2 regions of the Paenibacillus sp. FSL H3-0329 genome follow, and region 2 is predicted to be linked to the other one. Evidence: a T-box and tRNA genes for the amino acid it is inferred to sense, from the RefSeq annotation. Region 2 holds a T-box; the other holds one or more tRNA genes.
The links. The T-box of region 2 lies ahead of pheS (phenylalanine--tRNA ligase subunit alpha). A T-box ahead of a tRNA ligase gene usually reads a tRNA of that ligase, here a tRNA-Phe.
Positions count from the first base shown of each region.

Region 1 (8,141 bases), 1.8 Mb from region 2:
GTCGGTGGGGTAACCCGCAAGGGAGCCAGCCGCCGAAGGTGGGGTAGATGATTGGGGTGAAGTCGTAACAAGGTAGCCGTATCGGAAGGTGCGGCTGGATCACCTCCTTTCTATGGAGAATCGTTCTCTGCAATGAGGACATTCAAATCGGAAGCTAAGCTTCCATAATAGAACCTTCGGGTTCGAACACTCACTCGTGTTCAGTTTTGAAAGAGCAAGTCTCTTTCGCATGCGTTTGGTGGCGATAGCGGAGGGGTTCCACACGTACCCATCCCGAACACGACCGTTAAGCCCTCCAGCGCCGATGGTACTTGGACCGAAGGGTCCTGGGAGAGTAGGACGTTGCCAAGCGGACAACCAATTCATTGGTTGATTCACAATGTTATATATGTTATATGGGCTTTTAGCTCAGTTGGTTAGAGCGCACCTCTGATAAGGGTGAGGTCGGTGGTTCGAGTCCACCAAGGCCCACCATATAACATTATAGAGTAATTTTATGGGGCCATAGCTCAGCTGGGAGAGCGCCTGCCTTGCAAGCAGGAGGTCAGCGGTTCGATCCCGCTTGGCTCCACCATAAATTTTTAAATGAATAACTTTTTTAACTTGATCCTTGAAAACTGGATACCGAAACGAATTTGCGTTTTAGAACATCTTTTAGCAACTTGTGCAAACAAGTAAATGTTATTAGTGAGATGATTCCAAAAGAGAATGTCATCGTATGATATTTTCCTGCGGAAAAATCAAGGTTAAGCTAATAAGAGCACACGGAGGATGCCTAGGCGCCAGGAGCCGACGAAGGACGTGGCGAACAACGAAACTGCCTCGGGGAGCTGTAAGCAAGCTTTGATCCGGGGGTGTCCGAATGGGGAAACCCAGCTGTGGTAATTCGCAGTTACTCATACCTGAATACATAGGGTGTGTAGAGGCAGACCAGGGGAACTGAAACATCTAAGTACCCTGAGGAAGAGAAAACAATAGTGATTCCGTCAGTAGCGGCGAGCGAACGCGGAACAGCCTAAACCAAGGGGCTTGCCTCTTGGGGTTGTGGGACGTCTCACATGGAGTTACAAAGGAATATGGTAGGTGAAGAGGTCTGGAAAGGCCCGCGATAGAGGTAAAAGCCCTGTAACCTAAACTGTGTTCTCTCCGAGACGGATCCCGAGTAGTGCGGGGCACGTGAAACCCCGTATGAATCCAGCAGGACCATCTGCTAAGGCTAAATACTACCTGGCGACCGATAGTGAAACAGTACCGTGAGGGAAAGGTGAAAAGCACCCCGGAAGGGGAGTGAAATAGAACCTGAAACCGTGTGCTTACAAAAAGTCAGAGCCCGATCTATGGGTGATGGCGTGCCTTTTGTAGAATGAACCGGCGAGTTACGTTTAACATGCAAGGTTAAGCCGAGAAGGTGGAGCCGCAGCGAAAGCGAGTCTGAATAGGGCGAATGAGTATGTGGACGTAGACCCGAAACCGTGTGATCTACCCCTGTCCAGGGTGAAGGTGCGGTAACACGCACTGGAGGCCCGAACCCACGTACGTTGAAAAGTGCGGGGATGAGGTGGGGGTAGCGGAGAAATTCCAATCGAACTCGGAGATAGCTGGTTCTCCCCGAAATAGCTTTAGGGCTAGCCTCGGTATAAGAGTAGTGGAGGTAGAGCACTGATTGGGTGCGGGGTCCGCAAGGATTACCAAGCTCAGTCAAACTCCGAATGCCATATACTTATTGCCGGGAGTCAGACAGTGAGTGCTAAGATCCATTGTCAAAAGGGAAACAGCCCAGACCATCAGCTAAGGTCCCCAAGTGTGTGTTAAGTGGGAAAGGATGTGGAGTTGCACAGACAACCAGGATGTTGGCTTAGAAGCAGCCACCATTGAAAGAGTGCGTAATAGCTCACTGGTCGAGTGACTCTGCGCCGAAAATGTAACGGGGCTAAACACACCACCGAAGCTATGGCTAGATACGTATGTATCTGGGGTAGGGGAGCGTTGTGTAGGGGTTGAAGGTGTACTGAAAAGAGCGCTGGACACTACACAAGTGAGAATGCCGGTATGAGTAACGAAAAGATCAGTGAGAATCTGATCCGCCGAAAGCCCAAGGTTTCCTGAGGAAGGCTCGTCCGCTCAGGGTAAGTCGGGACCTAAGGCGAGGCCGAAAGGCGTAGTCGAAGGACAACAGTTTGAAATTACTGTACCACCGTAATCCGCTATGAGCGATGGGGTGACGCAGGAGGGTAGTGACGCGGACTGATGGATGTCCGTCTAAGCAGTGAGGCTGATGTGTAGGCAAATCCGCACATCGATAAGGCTGGGCTGTGATGGGGAGCGAAAATTATAGTAGCGAAGGTCATGATCTCACACTGCCAAGAAAAGCCTCTAGCCAGGAGAAGGTGCCCGTACCGCAAACCGACACAGGTAGGCGAGAAGAGAATTCTAAGGCGCGCGGAAGAACTCTCGTTAAGGAACTCGGCAAAATGACCCCGTAACTTCGGGAGAAGGGGTGCCCCGGTAGTGTGAATAGCACGAGGGGGCCGCAGTGAAAAGGCCCAAGCGACTGTTTAGCAAAAACACAGGTCTGTGCGAAGCCGCAAGGCGAAGTATACGGGCTGACGCCTGCCCGGTGCTGGAAGGTTAAGGGGAGTGGTTAGGGGTAACCCGAAGCTATGAACCGAAGCCCCAGTAAACGGCGGCCGTAACTATAACGGTCCTAAGGTAGCGAAATTCCTTGTCAGGTAAATTCTGACCCGCACGAATGGCGTAACGACTTGGGCGCTGTCTCAACGAGAGATCCGGTGAAATTTTAATACCTGTGAAGATGCAGGTTACCCGCGACAAGACGGAAAGACCCCATGGAGCTTTACTGCAGCTTGATATTGAATTTGGGTACGATCTGTACAGGATAGGTGGGAGCCGTAGAAATCGGAGCGCAAGCTTCGGTGGAGGCGCCGTTGGGATACCACCCTGATCGTATCTAGGTTCTAACCTAGTACCCTTATCGGGTACGGGGACCGTGTCAGGCGGGCAGTTTGACTGGGGCGGTCGCCTCCTAAAGAGTAACGGAGGCGTTCCAAGGTTCCCTCAGAATGGTTGGAAATCATTCGCAGAGTGCAAAGGCATAAGGGAGCTTGACTGCGAGACCTACAAGTCGAGCAGGGACGAAAGTCGGACTTAGTGATCCGGTGGTACCGCATGGAAGGGCCATCGCTCAACGGATAAAAGCTACCCTGGGGATAACAGGCTTATCTCCCCCAAGAGTCCACATCGACGGGGAGGTTTGGCACCTCGATGTCGGCTCATCGCATCCTGGGGCTGAAGTAGGTCCCAAGGGTTGGGCTGTTCGCCCATTAAAGCGGTACGCGAGCTGGGTTCAGAACGTCGTGAGACAGTTCGGTCCCTATCTGTCGTGGGCGCAGGAAATTTGAGAGGAGCTGTCCTTAGTACGAGAGGACCGGGATGGACGTACCGCTGGTGCACCAGTTGTTCCGCCAGGAGCATGGCTGGGTAGCTACGTACGGACGGGATAAGCGCTGAAAGCATCTAAGCGTGAAGCCCCCCTCAAGATGAGATTTCCCAATTAGTAAGACCCCTTGAAGACGACGAGGTAGATAGGTTGGAGGTGGAAGTGCAGCAATGCATGGAGCTGACCAATACTAATCGGTCGAGGGCTTATCCTATACTTAGAATGCAGATTTGTTTCGGATTCAGTTTTCAGGGAGTCAAATTCCTGTTTGGATTGCTGTGGTACTGATATCGTTTGGAGAGATACCCAAGTGGCTATAAGGGGACCCTCTGCTAAGGGGTTAGACTGCGTAAGCGGTGCGTGGGTTCGAATCCCACTCTCTCCGCCATTTTCAATCCATAGCAATACTAATTATTGTGGCGGTGTAGCTCAGCTGGCTAGAGCGTACGGTTCATACCCGTGAGGTCGGGGGTTCGATCCCCTTCGCCGCTACCATAATACCTGGAGGCTTAGCTCAGCTGGGAGAGCATCTGCCTTACAAGCAGAGGGTCGGGGGTTCGATCCCCTCAGCCTCCACCATTTTCATCTTTTTAGAATTGCTTTTACACCGTGCCGGTGTAGCTCAACTGGTAGAGCAACTGACTTGTAATCAGTAGGTTGGGGGTTCAAGTCCTCTCGCCGGCACCATTTTTAATTAATGCGGAACCGTGGTGTAGTTGGCCTAACATGCCTGCCTGTCACGCAGGAGACCGCGGGTTCGAATCCCGTCGGTTCCGCCATTTTTTCCACAAAATGAGTGGGAAGTGTAAGACTTTTCCGCTTAATTGTCATGTAATCTTATGGCTCGGTAGCTCAGTCGGTAGAGCAGAGGACTGAAAATCCTCGTGTCGGCGGTTCGATTCCGTCCCGAGCCACCTTTTTTGGGGGATTAGCGAAGTGGCCAAACGCATCAGACTGTAAATCTGCTCACGTACGTGTTCGGTGGTTCGAATCCATCATCCCCCACCATTTATGAGCCATTAGCTCAGTTGGTAGAGCACCTGACTTTTAATCAGGGTGTCGAAGGTTCGAGTCCTTCATGGCTCATCCCAAACAGAAAGTCATCACCTTAGGGTGGTGGCTTTTTTTGTGTTTTTATGTCGTATTATAGTAGCGCGCTGCTGTAGTGATTAACATAATATTAGAGAATATGCTAAAATAGGCGAAAAGAGCAAAAGTGGTGGAGTATGGTGACTATGGATAGCGAAACATTGCGGAAAAAGTTAGAGCAGCTCACCGGAAAGAAAACCGGAATCAAGCAGTTAGGGAGGCAACATTCAGCTTCTCTTTTTAGCATGGGATTGGAAGCACAGGAACAGCCGGTAATCCATGAGGGTCATCTTTGGGCACCATTATATGAGACTGATGGACGTGTAACCGCTGTCTGGGTGGAATTGGATGGACTTAACTCTTTGGAAATTCAATTAGTGAATTATGCGGTTCGAAACTTTGCAATTGCACTAAAAGCTACTGGGGTTAGAGAAGAAGGGGAAGCGGAGGCTCGGCAGCTGGGAACCTGGTTGAACACCGAACTGGAGCAAGAGAAAAATGACTCTGAGATACCCGATGAGATGGCTCTAAAGGGACGTTTATTCGGAGATATGGTTCCATTCCTACTTAGCAGTGAGAATGCACATAGCCCGCAGATCACTTATCGTTCCTTAATGAAGCTGCTGCGCAGCTATTTTGAGAATGAAATTCTGCTTATACCTCTTCAAGAAAAAGAATGGTTAATATTGGCCCGGAAGGAACTACTCACGGGCGGAGATGATAAGGATGAGGAAGAAGAGAGTGTAGATGAAATTCTGGCTCAGACCAGCATGGGCTTACACGAACTGATAGCCAGCGAATGGGTAGGTGTATTCCATTTGGCTGTAGCTCCGGCTATAGTTCCTGTTAAGGGATTGACGGGATCCGTGGCCTTGCTGAGGGAGACTATTGTACTCGGTCGTATTTTCCAAGTGGGTGAGTATATTCATTTACCTTGGGAGCTGCATTTGGAACGATTGGTTAACAGCATTCCTGACGCACGGCGTAAACAGTTACTTGGACAGATTGGCGACTATTCTTCCGTATTATCGGATAAAGAGATGCTGATGACCCTGGAGACGTTTTTTGAGATGGATTGTAATGTAAGTGAAACAGCCAAGAAGCTATATATTCATCGCAACACGCTTTTATACCGTCTGGACAAGATCAAACAGGAGACTGGCGCGGATGTGCGTAGCTTTGGGGACGCTGCTATTGTGAAGCTTACTATGCTTTTGTATAAAGTGACGAAAAGGAAATAGGTTTTTTGTGAACGTTACAAATAGCCACCGTGTCCCGTCTAGGGTAATATAAATGTACAAGGAAAAAAGAATTTTTCAATTAATCAATAATTAACTCGAGGGGGAAATACAATGGCAGGCGTACGTTTAGAGCATATTTTCAAAAAATACCCGGGTTCAGATAAAGCAACAGTAATGGATATCAATCTTGATATTAAAGATAAGGAATTTCTAGTATTGGTTGGACCATCCGGTTGCGGTAAATCCACAACTTTGCGTATGATCGCTGGTCTGGAAGAAATCTCCGAAGGTAAAATGTACATTGGCGATCGTGTAGTCAACGACGTTGCACCTAAAGACCGCGATATCGCGATGGTATTCCAATCCTACGCCCTGTATCCGCATATGAGCGTATACCAAAACATGGCTTTCGGTTTGAAACTTCGTAAAGTGAAGAAAGATGAAATCGACAAGAAAGTACGTGAAGCTGCTAGAATTCTCGATATCGAGCATTTGCTAGATCGTAAACCAAAAGCACTTTCCGGTGGTCAACGCCAACGTGTAGCTTTGGGACGCGCTATCGTACGTGATCCACAAGTCTTCTTGATGGATGAGCCTCTTTCCAACTTGGATGCTAAACTTCGTGGTCAAATGCGCGCTGAAATCACTAAACTGGTTAAACGCCTTGAAACCACTTGTATCTACGTAACGCATGACCAAACAGAAGCTATGACAATGGGTGACCGTATCGTAGTTATGTATGATGGTATCATTCAACAAGCTGCTTCCCCTGAAGAGTTGTACAATGAACCAACTAACCTGTTCGTAGCTGGATTTATCGGATCCCCTACAATGAACTTTATCAATGGTACTTTGTCCGAAGCAAACGGTTCTGTCCGTTTCCGTGCTGAGAACCTTGATGTTGAAGTACCAGGCGGAAAAGCTCAAATCATCCGCAGCAAAGGCTACATTGGCAAAGAAGTAATTATGGGCGTTCGTCCAGAAGATATCCATGAAGAGCCAGTATTCTTGGAAGCTTCCCCGAACACAATCTTTACTTCATTGGTTGATGTAACTGAAAACCTTGGTCACGAAATGCTCCTTTACTTGAGCGGCCTTGGTAAATCTACTGTAATCGCTCGTGTAGATGGACGTTCCACTACTCGCGAAGGCAGCAAGCCAAAATTGGCTATCGATATGAACAAAGTTCACTTCTTCGATAAAGAATCCGAAGTTAACATTCTGTTGGGATAAGATCGCAGGATCTTTTCTCTCTTGATAAAGCCACCCGAAAGGGTGGCTTTATTATTTAATTAGGGTCGTAATGGATAGGCGTTAAGATTGCATTCACAAGCGTTATCAATTAAGATAGCAGGAGAATTACCTCCGGAATTGTAATGAGATCGCTGTCAACCGGACGCAGTAAGCGGACATATACCGCAGGTGACGAAAGGACGAATTTACATGGCTAAGAAAGTAAAAGTATCTGAATTGGTACAACATTTTCAATTAGAGGTTATTTCCGGCCAGGAAGGTCTAAAGCGACCTATTACGGTCGATGACCTGAATCGCCCTGGACTAGAGATTGCTGGTTATTTCGAATATTATCCGGAAGAACGTGTTCAACTATTAGGTAAGACAGAACTCGCATTCTTCTCCATGCTGCCTGAAGCTGAACGTAAAAGTAGGCTTCGTGGAATCTGTAATGACAATACCCCTTGTATCGTAATTACCCGTAGTTTGGATGTACCACAGGAGTTAATTGATATAAGTAATGAAAAGGGACTTCCTGTGCTTCGTAGCTCGATGGCTACGACTATTTTCTCCAGCCGTTTGACGAGCTTCTTAGAAGGGAGATTAGCCCCTACAGCAACGATTCATGGTGTACTCTGTGATGTATATGGTGTAGGTATGCTGATTACTGGTAGTAGTGGTATTGGTAAGAGTGAGACAGCCCTTGAACTTGTAAAACGTGGACATAGACTGATCGCTGATGATGCCGTGGAAATCCGCCAGACTTCAGATAACCAGCTGCATGGTACAGCCCCTGAGTTGATCCGTCACTTGTTGGAAATTCGCGGAGTAGGTATCATTAACGTAATGACACTTTTTGGTGCGGGTGCTATCCGTAATCATAAACGGATTACACTTGTCGTTAGATTAGAGGCTTGGCAGCAAGACAAGCAGTATGACCGGCTTGGACTTGATGAGGAAACGACGCGGATTATTGATACCGATGTTCCACTTGTAACCATTCCTGTACGTCCAGGACGTAATCTTGCCGTTATTATTGAGGTTGCTGCGATGAACTATCGCCTGAAGCAAATGGGCTTTAATGCAGCCCTGCAGTTTACGAATAAGTTAACTGCGACCAT
Region 1 covers NZ_CP150150.1:143,333-151,473, forward strand. The annotation lists rRNA gene NSQ66_RS00670 (16S ribosomal RNA) at 1-110, shown strand, start outside; rRNA gene rrf (5S ribosomal RNA) at 235-351, shown strand; tRNA gene NSQ66_RS00680 (tRNA-Ile) at 398-474, shown strand; tRNA gene NSQ66_RS00685 (tRNA-Ala) at 499-574, shown strand; rRNA gene NSQ66_RS00690 (23S ribosomal RNA) at 745-3,671, shown strand; tRNA gene NSQ66_RS00695 (tRNA-Ser) at 3,754-3,845, shown strand; tRNA gene NSQ66_RS00700 (tRNA-Met) at 3,876-3,952, shown strand; tRNA gene NSQ66_RS00705 (tRNA-Val) at 3,961-4,036, shown strand; tRNA gene NSQ66_RS00710 (tRNA-Thr) at 4,069-4,144, shown strand; tRNA gene NSQ66_RS00715 (tRNA-Asp) at 4,159-4,236, shown strand; tRNA gene NSQ66_RS00720 (tRNA-Phe) at 4,299-4,371, shown strand; tRNA gene NSQ66_RS00725 (tRNA-Tyr) at 4,380-4,465, shown strand; tRNA gene NSQ66_RS00730 (tRNA-Lys) at 4,471-4,543, shown strand; gene NSQ66_RS00735 (helix-turn-helix domain-containing protein) at 4,693-5,787, shown strand; gene ugpC (sn-glycerol-3-phosphate ABC transporter ATP-binding protein UgpC) at 5,899-7,020, shown strand; gene hprK (HPr(Ser) kinase/phosphatase) at 7,231-8,141, shown strand, end outside.
Region 1: it has a tRNA-Phe gene. The T-box ahead of pheS (phenylalanine--tRNA ligase subunit alpha) is inferred to sense a tRNA for this amino acid. The anticodon was not compared.

Region 2 (8,141 bases):
TGGCAATACAAAAAAAAGCTGTTTCAGGGTTGATTGTATCCTGAGACAGCTTTTTATTTGGTTTTATGGTTTTACAATGGTCTGGTCAGCAAACTCTTCGTCCACAAGCTCATAGTAAAGATTGGCTTTATTGCCACCATGGTCTTTGGAGCGGTACATCGCCAAATCGGCGGCACGCAGCAGTTCATTGATACTGCTTCCATGTTCAGGAAATAAAGCTACTCCGATACTCGCGGAGGTGTGGAAGCTGGACCCGTTATCAACAGACCAAGACTTATTGAACAGTTTAAGTAACCGCTGCAGCGTTTCATCAAGCATCTCTGGAGAAGTGAATCGATGCAGTACAACTGCGAATTCATCTCCGCCGATCCGGAAGGCCTGACCTATTCCTTTGACTGTATGCTGAAGTTCACGGGAGAGCAGCTGAAGAAATTCGTCTCCAGCCAGATGGCCTAAGGTATCATTTAGCTGCTTGAATCTGTCACAATCCAGCAGGGCCAGTGCAATTTTTTGCTTCCGTTCTTCGGGTTGTGTGATAAGGTTCTCCATATACATTTTGAAATGAGCCCTGTTGGGAATCGCTGTTAAATGATCATAGAAGGCTAGCTTATGTAGTCGTTCTTCGTATTGTTTTCGCTGGGTAATTTCTCGAGATAACAGCATGAATTGTGCTGGGAATTTACGGCTGCCGAGAACAGGTGACACCTTAGTTTCAAGCCATACCCATTGGCCTTCTGCTCCGCGCATGCGCAGTTCTGAAATGCGCGGGGTTCCCTGAACCACGCTCTTTAATTTAGCCCAGGCAATCTCCGGTTCACGTATGTAGTTGGATAACGGATCTCCTTTTTTAGGCACATAGCCTAGAATACTGGAGTGTGAGGGGGAAGCGTATAGAATCAACCCGTTAGGATCCGTCAAAATAATGAAATCAGACATGGTTTCACCGATTAGCTGATAAAGTGTTTGTTCTTCCAGCATTTCATTCTGGAGCCAGATGATTTTGCGTCCAAGGTAAATAATGACCAGGAGAAACACAAGTAAGAGGAGCGAATATAGGGAGAACAAAGCGCTTTTTTTATCCTTAAAACCGTCCGTTACTTGCAAGGCGTAGTTGCCAATCAAGTCCTCTGCTTGATCGAGATGTGCTCTAGCTTCATTGAATTGCGAGTTTAGGGTGAGCGCAGAATATGAATCCGGATTCCAGCTACTCTTCGTCCGTTCCGTTATTAGCGTATGCCCTGAATTTTTCCACATGACAATGGTAGTTTCGAAGGAGTGCAGCTCGTTTTTTAATTCGGAAAGGATAATTACACTTTGTTTCATATCACTGTAAGGTTTTTTTATAGCGTTGATATTTGCTCTTGCTAGACTTATTCGTTCCTGCGCTTGAAGATTATTATCTATAAACTCCGTAGTGAACTGTTCACCTTCCGCGGCTGTTAGGTTTGGACCCATTGCGATTTGCAAGGCTACAGCAGCTTGATGCAGATCACGATCGGCGCTTAGTATGAGCTTAGAGTTCTGATATATATCATCATAAAGAGAATCTGACAATCTATTAATAGTGTGATTTAAATAGAGTAGCGAGGACACGCTGATCCCGACCAGAAGGACGGAGATTGCAGCGAAGACATAGAATAGTTTGCGTGTTACCTTAAATTCGAAGAACCCTGCCACAGTCATCTTCTCCCTGTATAAGATGATTAAGTAAATCTATTGCTGCTTAAGTAGAACCTGCAGAAGTCAATCTATGGTCAGGCGTAATTTAAATCAGTCACTGATGTTTGAAGGTGCTTTTGGAATAAAAGAGGTGTTGTATACATAGTGGGAAAACATAGGAAAGTGTACGTGTGAGTAAATGGTAGTTTCTAGTATATCAAGTATATAGGACGTGCTGCTTATAGAGCAATCTTTACTCATAATAATCCAAAAGACAAAATTTAAAGTTTAATGTATGGGCCTATTGAATTATCTATATTCAAACCGATGGATCCTATTACCCCACTCGATCATAAATGATACGGCTTACAGTTGCTGAAAAAAACTGCCCTTAGTCATAATGACTACAGGAAAGCTAATCATTCATTATTTGTTACGCAGTGCGTGAATGGGGTGAAGTCGTGCGGCTTTGTTCGCAGGCATCATTCCAAAAATCACGCCTGCCCGCCCCGATGCCAATCCAGCTTGTCAAAACGACAGATTTTGCATATAATAAAGAGACATATCTCTTGTAGTAAAGAGATACCTGACAATTAGCATGAATTGTGAAATGCAGTGATGGAGAAGAGTACACAGTGCCTGACTTACAGGGAGGAGACGCCGCGGATTGAGAGCGTTTCTAAGAAGCAGAGCTGTCGAAGTTCACTCCGGAGCAGTTCCCTGAATTCCTTAAGCTGTCTAATAGGGAAGGGTAGGGGATACCGGTCACAGACCGTTATTTCTGTATAAAGTGAGATAGGTATCTGTCCAGCCAAAAGAGGGAATGAAGCTCTTAAGGGGAACAGATCAGCTTGTCTAACAAGGGTGGTACCACGGTCTTTTCGTCCCTTACCGGGAGGAAAGGCCTTTTTTTGTTGAACTAGACAATGATTGAAGGGGGCTGTACACGGCCATGAAAGAGAAGTTGGAAGCATTGAAGGTTGAAGCGCTGGCTAAGCTGCAGGAGGTTATGGATCCGCAGGTACTAAATGATTTAAGAGTGAAGTATCTCGGTAAAAAAGGTGAGCTTACAGAGGTTCTGCGCGGTATGGGAGGACTTAGTGCTGAGGAGCGTCCGGTAATCGGGCAAGTGGCGAATCAGGTTCGCAGTGCTATTGAGGAGATTATCGGCGCGAAGCAGGAGGCTTTTCAAGAGCAGGAAACCCAGCAACGTTTGCAGGCTGAAAAAGTAGATGTAACCTTACCGGGTCGCCGTTTACAGCAAGGGGGCATTCACCCGCTTAGCAGAGTCGTACAGGAGATTGAGGATATTTTTACCGGCATGGGCTACCGTGTAGCTGAAGGTCCGGAAGTGGAGACCGATTATTATAACTTTGAAGCTCTAAATCTGCCTAAGAATCACCCGGCACGTGATATGCAGGATTCTTTCTATTTAACAGATGACCTGCTAATGCGCACTCAAACCTCGCCAGTACAGATTCGTACTATGCAGGCTATGAACGGTGAAGCTCCTGTTAAAATCATCTGTCCGGGTAAAGTATTCCGCCGTGATGATGATGATGCAACGCATTCCTTCCAGTTCCACCAAATCGAAGGTTTGGTCATTGGAAGTAACATTCGAATGAGTGATCTGAAGGGCACCCTGCAACAATTTGTGCAGGAGATGTTTGGACCGAATACAGGCATTCGTCTTCGTCCGAGCTTTTTCCCATTCACGGAGCCAAGTGTTGAAGTAGACGTAAGCTGCTTCAAATGTGGTGGCGATGGCTGCAGACTATGCAAGCAAAGTGGATGGTTAGAAATCCTTGGCGCAGGTATGGTACACCCGAATGTACTGAAAATGGGTGGCTATGATCCTGCTGAATACAGCGGCTTCGCCTTCGGAATGGGTGTAGAGCGGATTGCAATGCTTAAATACGGCATCGATGACATCCGTCATTTCTATAGTAATGATATGAGTTTTGTGAAGCAGTTCAAGGGCGTTTAGTTATTGTGGTGCGCTGGCTGTTAGTGGCTGGAGAATGGGTTTTGGAGCATCTGATTTCCTTGTAGGGACCGTCCTTAATAGTGTGTAGCTGAAATTGAGTGCACTTCATCCGTTCTCCCACAGGAAGCAGCACGAACGACAGTGAAATAAATACATCTGAAACATAAAGGAAGTGAGCGGATATGAAAGTATCAACCGGATGGTTGGCTGATTATACATCGATTGAAGGAGTAACCGCCGAACAGCTAGCGGAGAAGATTACCGCTGCCGGCATTGAGATTGACGGCGTAGAGCGCCGCAATAAAGGCATTTCCGGCATCGTAACCGGCTATGTGAAATCAAAGGAAAAACATCCTGATGCCGACAAGCTGAACGTATGTATCGTGGATGCGGGCCAAGATGAGGATCTACAAATCGTCTGCGGCGCAAAAAATGTAGCTGCAGGTCAAACTGTACCTGTAGCACTGGTCGGTGCTAAGCTGCCAGGACTGGATATCAAAAAAGCCAAGCTGCGCGGCGTCCTATCGCAAGGGATGATCTGCTCGGCCAAAGAATTGGGACTGAATGATAAATTGCTTCCAAAAGAGCAACAAGAAGGTATTCTTGTGCTGCCTGAAGGGACAGAGATTGGTCAGGATATTTCCAAGGTCCTCGGCTTAGATGACGAGATTCTGGAATTCGATCTGACTCCGAACCGTTCGGATTGCCTCAGTATGATTGGTGCTGCTTATGAAGTAAGTGCGATTCTTGGGCGTGAAGTTAAATTGCCTGATCCAAAAAGCGAAATTATTGAGATCAGTGGTCCTGCTGCGGATTCCATTTCCGTCAAGATTGAAGATGAAGAATACTGCAGCCATTATGCAGTTCGTTATATTGCAGGTGTTAAACCTGCACCATCACCGCTGTGGATTCAGAATCGTCTGATGGCTGCTGGGGTTCGTCCAATTAATAATATCGTGGACATTACCAATTACGTGATGCTGGAATATGGACAGCCGCTGCATGCTTTTGATGCAGATAAAGTGCAAGGTGGAGAACTCGGCGTTCGTCTTGCCCATGAAGGTGAAGTTTTGGTTACACTTGACGGTCAAGAGCGTAAGCTAGAGCCGCAAATGCTCGTTATCGCTGATGGAGTTAAAGCTGTAGGTCTGGCCGGAGTAATGGGTGGACGGGATACAGAGGTTACTGCTGAGACGGTAAACCTTGTTCTGGAATCTGCTAAGTTTGATGGTGGTACGATTCGTAAAACCTCGCGTCAATTGGGACTTCGCTCTGAAGCCTCCCTTCGTTTCGAGAAGGAAGTGGATCCAAGTGCAGTTATTCCTGCATTGAACCGTGCAGCAGTGCTGATTGCACGTTATGCTGGCGGATCGGTCCATGAAGGCATCGTGCAAGCAGGAACTGATGCTGTTCAAGAGAAGGTTCTCACCTTGTCCTTAGAGAAACTGAATCGTTATCTGGGAACGGATTTGTCCTTGCTGGAAGTGAAGACATTGTTTGGCCGCCTACACTTCAAATGCGGAGATACCGCACAAGGGCTGATTGAAGTTCAAGTCCCAACCAGACGTGGCGATATCAGCTATGATGTTGATCTTATTGAAGAAATTGCCCGCCTGTACGGATATGACAATATTCCAACGACTCTAATTGAAGGAATTACAACGCCAGGAGCACTAACTCACAAGCAAGCGCTCCGTCGTGAACTGCGCCGCTTATTGTCACATGGCGGTTACCAAGAGGTGATGGGTTACTCCTTCATCCAGCCGCAACAAAGCACAATGTTCCCTGCGTTATCAGAAGGAGCAGTAGCGGTGAAGCTGGCTATGCCGATGAGTGAAGAACGCAGCGTACTGCGTACCAGCCTTCTTCCGCAACTATTGGATATTGCCAGCTACAATACCAATCGTCGTCAAAGCGACTTGGCATTGTTTGAAATCGGCAACGTCTTCTTCACGGATGAAGAACAGCTGACTCGCCAACCACGCGAACTGCCAGTGCTGGGGCTGTTGCTTAGCGGAAGCTTAACAGTGAAGCAATGGAATGTTTCGGCACAGCCTGTGGACTTCTTTGATTTGAAGGGTGCGCTGGAAACGGTATTTGCTCATTTAGGGCTGACTGATAAAATCGTCTATGTGGGAGACAGTCCAGAAGGATTTCATCCTGGGCGTTCCGCATCGGTATATTTACTCGGGAACGAGGGCCGTGTGAAGATCGGAACGATGGGGCAGATTCATCCGGATCTGCAAAGACAGCTGGATCTGGTGGATACTTATGCGGCAGAAATTTTATTGCAGCCGTTATATGAAAGTGCGCAAAGCCGTTTGCAATATAATGAGCTTCCGCGTTTCCCGGGAATGGAACGGGATATTGCTGTGGTCGTGGATTCCGCTGTACCAGCGGGCGATCTGCTGGCTTCCATCCGTGATAACGGAGGTACTTTGCTCCAGTCCGTACAGGTATTTGACGTGTACACTGGCGGTAAGCTGGAGAGTGGAAAGAAGAGCATCGCGATCTCACTGCTGTATCGTCATAGTGAACATACATTGACTGATGAAGAAGTAGGAGAGGTGCATGAGAAGGTATTAGCATCTCTTCAACAAACTTTTGGTGCAGAATTAAGAAAGTAGCAGGAATTGTGTAAAGCCGCAGCGAATCCATTTAGAAACTGAGATTCGCTGCGGTTTTTTCTAGGTAGAGTGCAAAGCGGAGAATATCAGCCATAATCTATTGAATATTAGGGATTTTGCCAAATGCTTACCAAAAAAGCTACAATAGAAGAAGTGAAACTAGCTTAGAATCCGCACACATACAAAGGAGGGCACAACTGTGGCTATGGACCGGACACGTGTCGCCGTGGAGATATATGGAACTTCCTATAAACTCGTCGGAAGCAGTACTGAATATATGAAACAAGTGGCCCGTTATGTTGATGAACATATGCGCACGATTTCTAAATCTCACACCAGACTGGACACACCGCGTATAGCGGTGCTTGCAGCTGTACATATGGCGGAGCAGGCTATTCAGGTTCAGGACTTCAAAAATGAACTAAACATGATGACAGGTGAACGCAGTGAACTGCGATTGGAAGTATCTCGCCTGCTGGAGGTACAGCGGGAGCGGCAAGAAGAAATTGAGCGACTTGAAGCTGCGGCCAAAGAAGAGGCTGGGCGACTGATTGCTGCTGCGGAGGAAGAGCGTAAGCGGCATTTGGAGATTCAGGAGAATGAACGCAAGGTACATGCGGAGCAGCTTCAGGAGGCAGTGCAAGCTGTGGAAGTTGCACGCAAGAAGCTGGAAGAAGAATTGCTTGAGCGCGAGATAGAGCTGCAAGAACTGCGGACAAGCTACGAAGAAGAGCGGGCAGCTAGTCGTGAACAACAGCGGCAGGAACTGGCGAAGGCGGAAGCCATCCGCTTGCAGCAGCTGGAGGAGCAGAAGGCTGCTCATCTGCAAGAGCTGGAGAACATCCGAGAGACGCTGACCAAGGAGAAGACAGACACGCTGTCTGCTCTGCAGCTTGAGCTGACCGAGACCAAGTCAACACTGGAGGAAGAGCTTGAGGTTACCAAGTCTACATTAGGTAAAGAACTCGAAGATACCAGATTGACGCTGGGTAAGGAGCTTGAGGATACCAAGTTGACCTTAGGTAAAGAGCTTGAGAGTACCAAAGCGAAGTTGGGCAAAGAGCTGGCGGAAGAACGTGAAGCACTGCAGCGGGAGCAAACCAAGAATAAGGAACTGCGGCAGTCACAAGGCACTCAAGAGCATAGACATAAGCAAAGCATTCAAGAGCTGGAGAAACAGCTGGCGGAGCTTCGTGGTGGGACCGGGCAACTTCAGTCCAGATTACGGGCGGCTGAAGCCAGTCTTAAGAGTGAGCGAGATGCAAGACAGACGCTGCTTGGACAATATGAAGCGATCGTTAAACGTGAAGAACAGCTCAGTGAAGAGCTGCGCACGGCTACTGAGCTGGGCACACTGTTGAATGAGGAGCTGGAAGAGTTACGCCAGCGTTATCAACAGTCACAGAATGAAGCTACAGAGCTAAGAGCGTCACTACAGGAGACGAGTGAGAATCTGCACCGTGTTCAGGAAGAGCTTGCGGGATCAGCAGCAGAGGCGGCTAACTGGCAGGAGCTTTCGGATAAACGCATGGAAGATATTGGTGAACTGGAAATGAATCTGCTGGAGTCTGAGGAGAAATCCGTGTTGCTTCAGAAAGAGATCGACACACTACGTGGGCAAGCCGATGGATTAGTACAGCAGCTGGATCAGGAGGTTCAGCTTCGTACAGATGCAGAACGCGAAACAGCGGCACTTCGGGAGCAAGGTGTGCAGGTTCAGAAGGAGCTGTCTGCGCTTCGTGTGCGTTATGAGGAATTGATTGCTCAATACGATGATGTACTGCAAGAAGGAGAACGCCTGCAGGAAAGATATCAACTGCTGCAGGAAGAAGGCGAAGAGGCAACACGACGCTTAGAAGAGCTGTCTG
Region 2 covers NZ_CP150150.1:1,918,768-1,926,908, forward strand. The annotation lists gene NSQ66_RS08210 (sensor domain-containing diguanylate cyclase) at 64-1,677, opposite strand; T-box leader at 2,266-2,551, shown strand; gene pheS (phenylalanine--tRNA ligase subunit alpha) at 2,612-3,646, shown strand; gene pheT (phenylalanine--tRNA ligase subunit beta) at 3,829-6,273, shown strand; gene NSQ66_RS08225 (hypothetical protein) at 6,473-8,141, shown strand, end outside.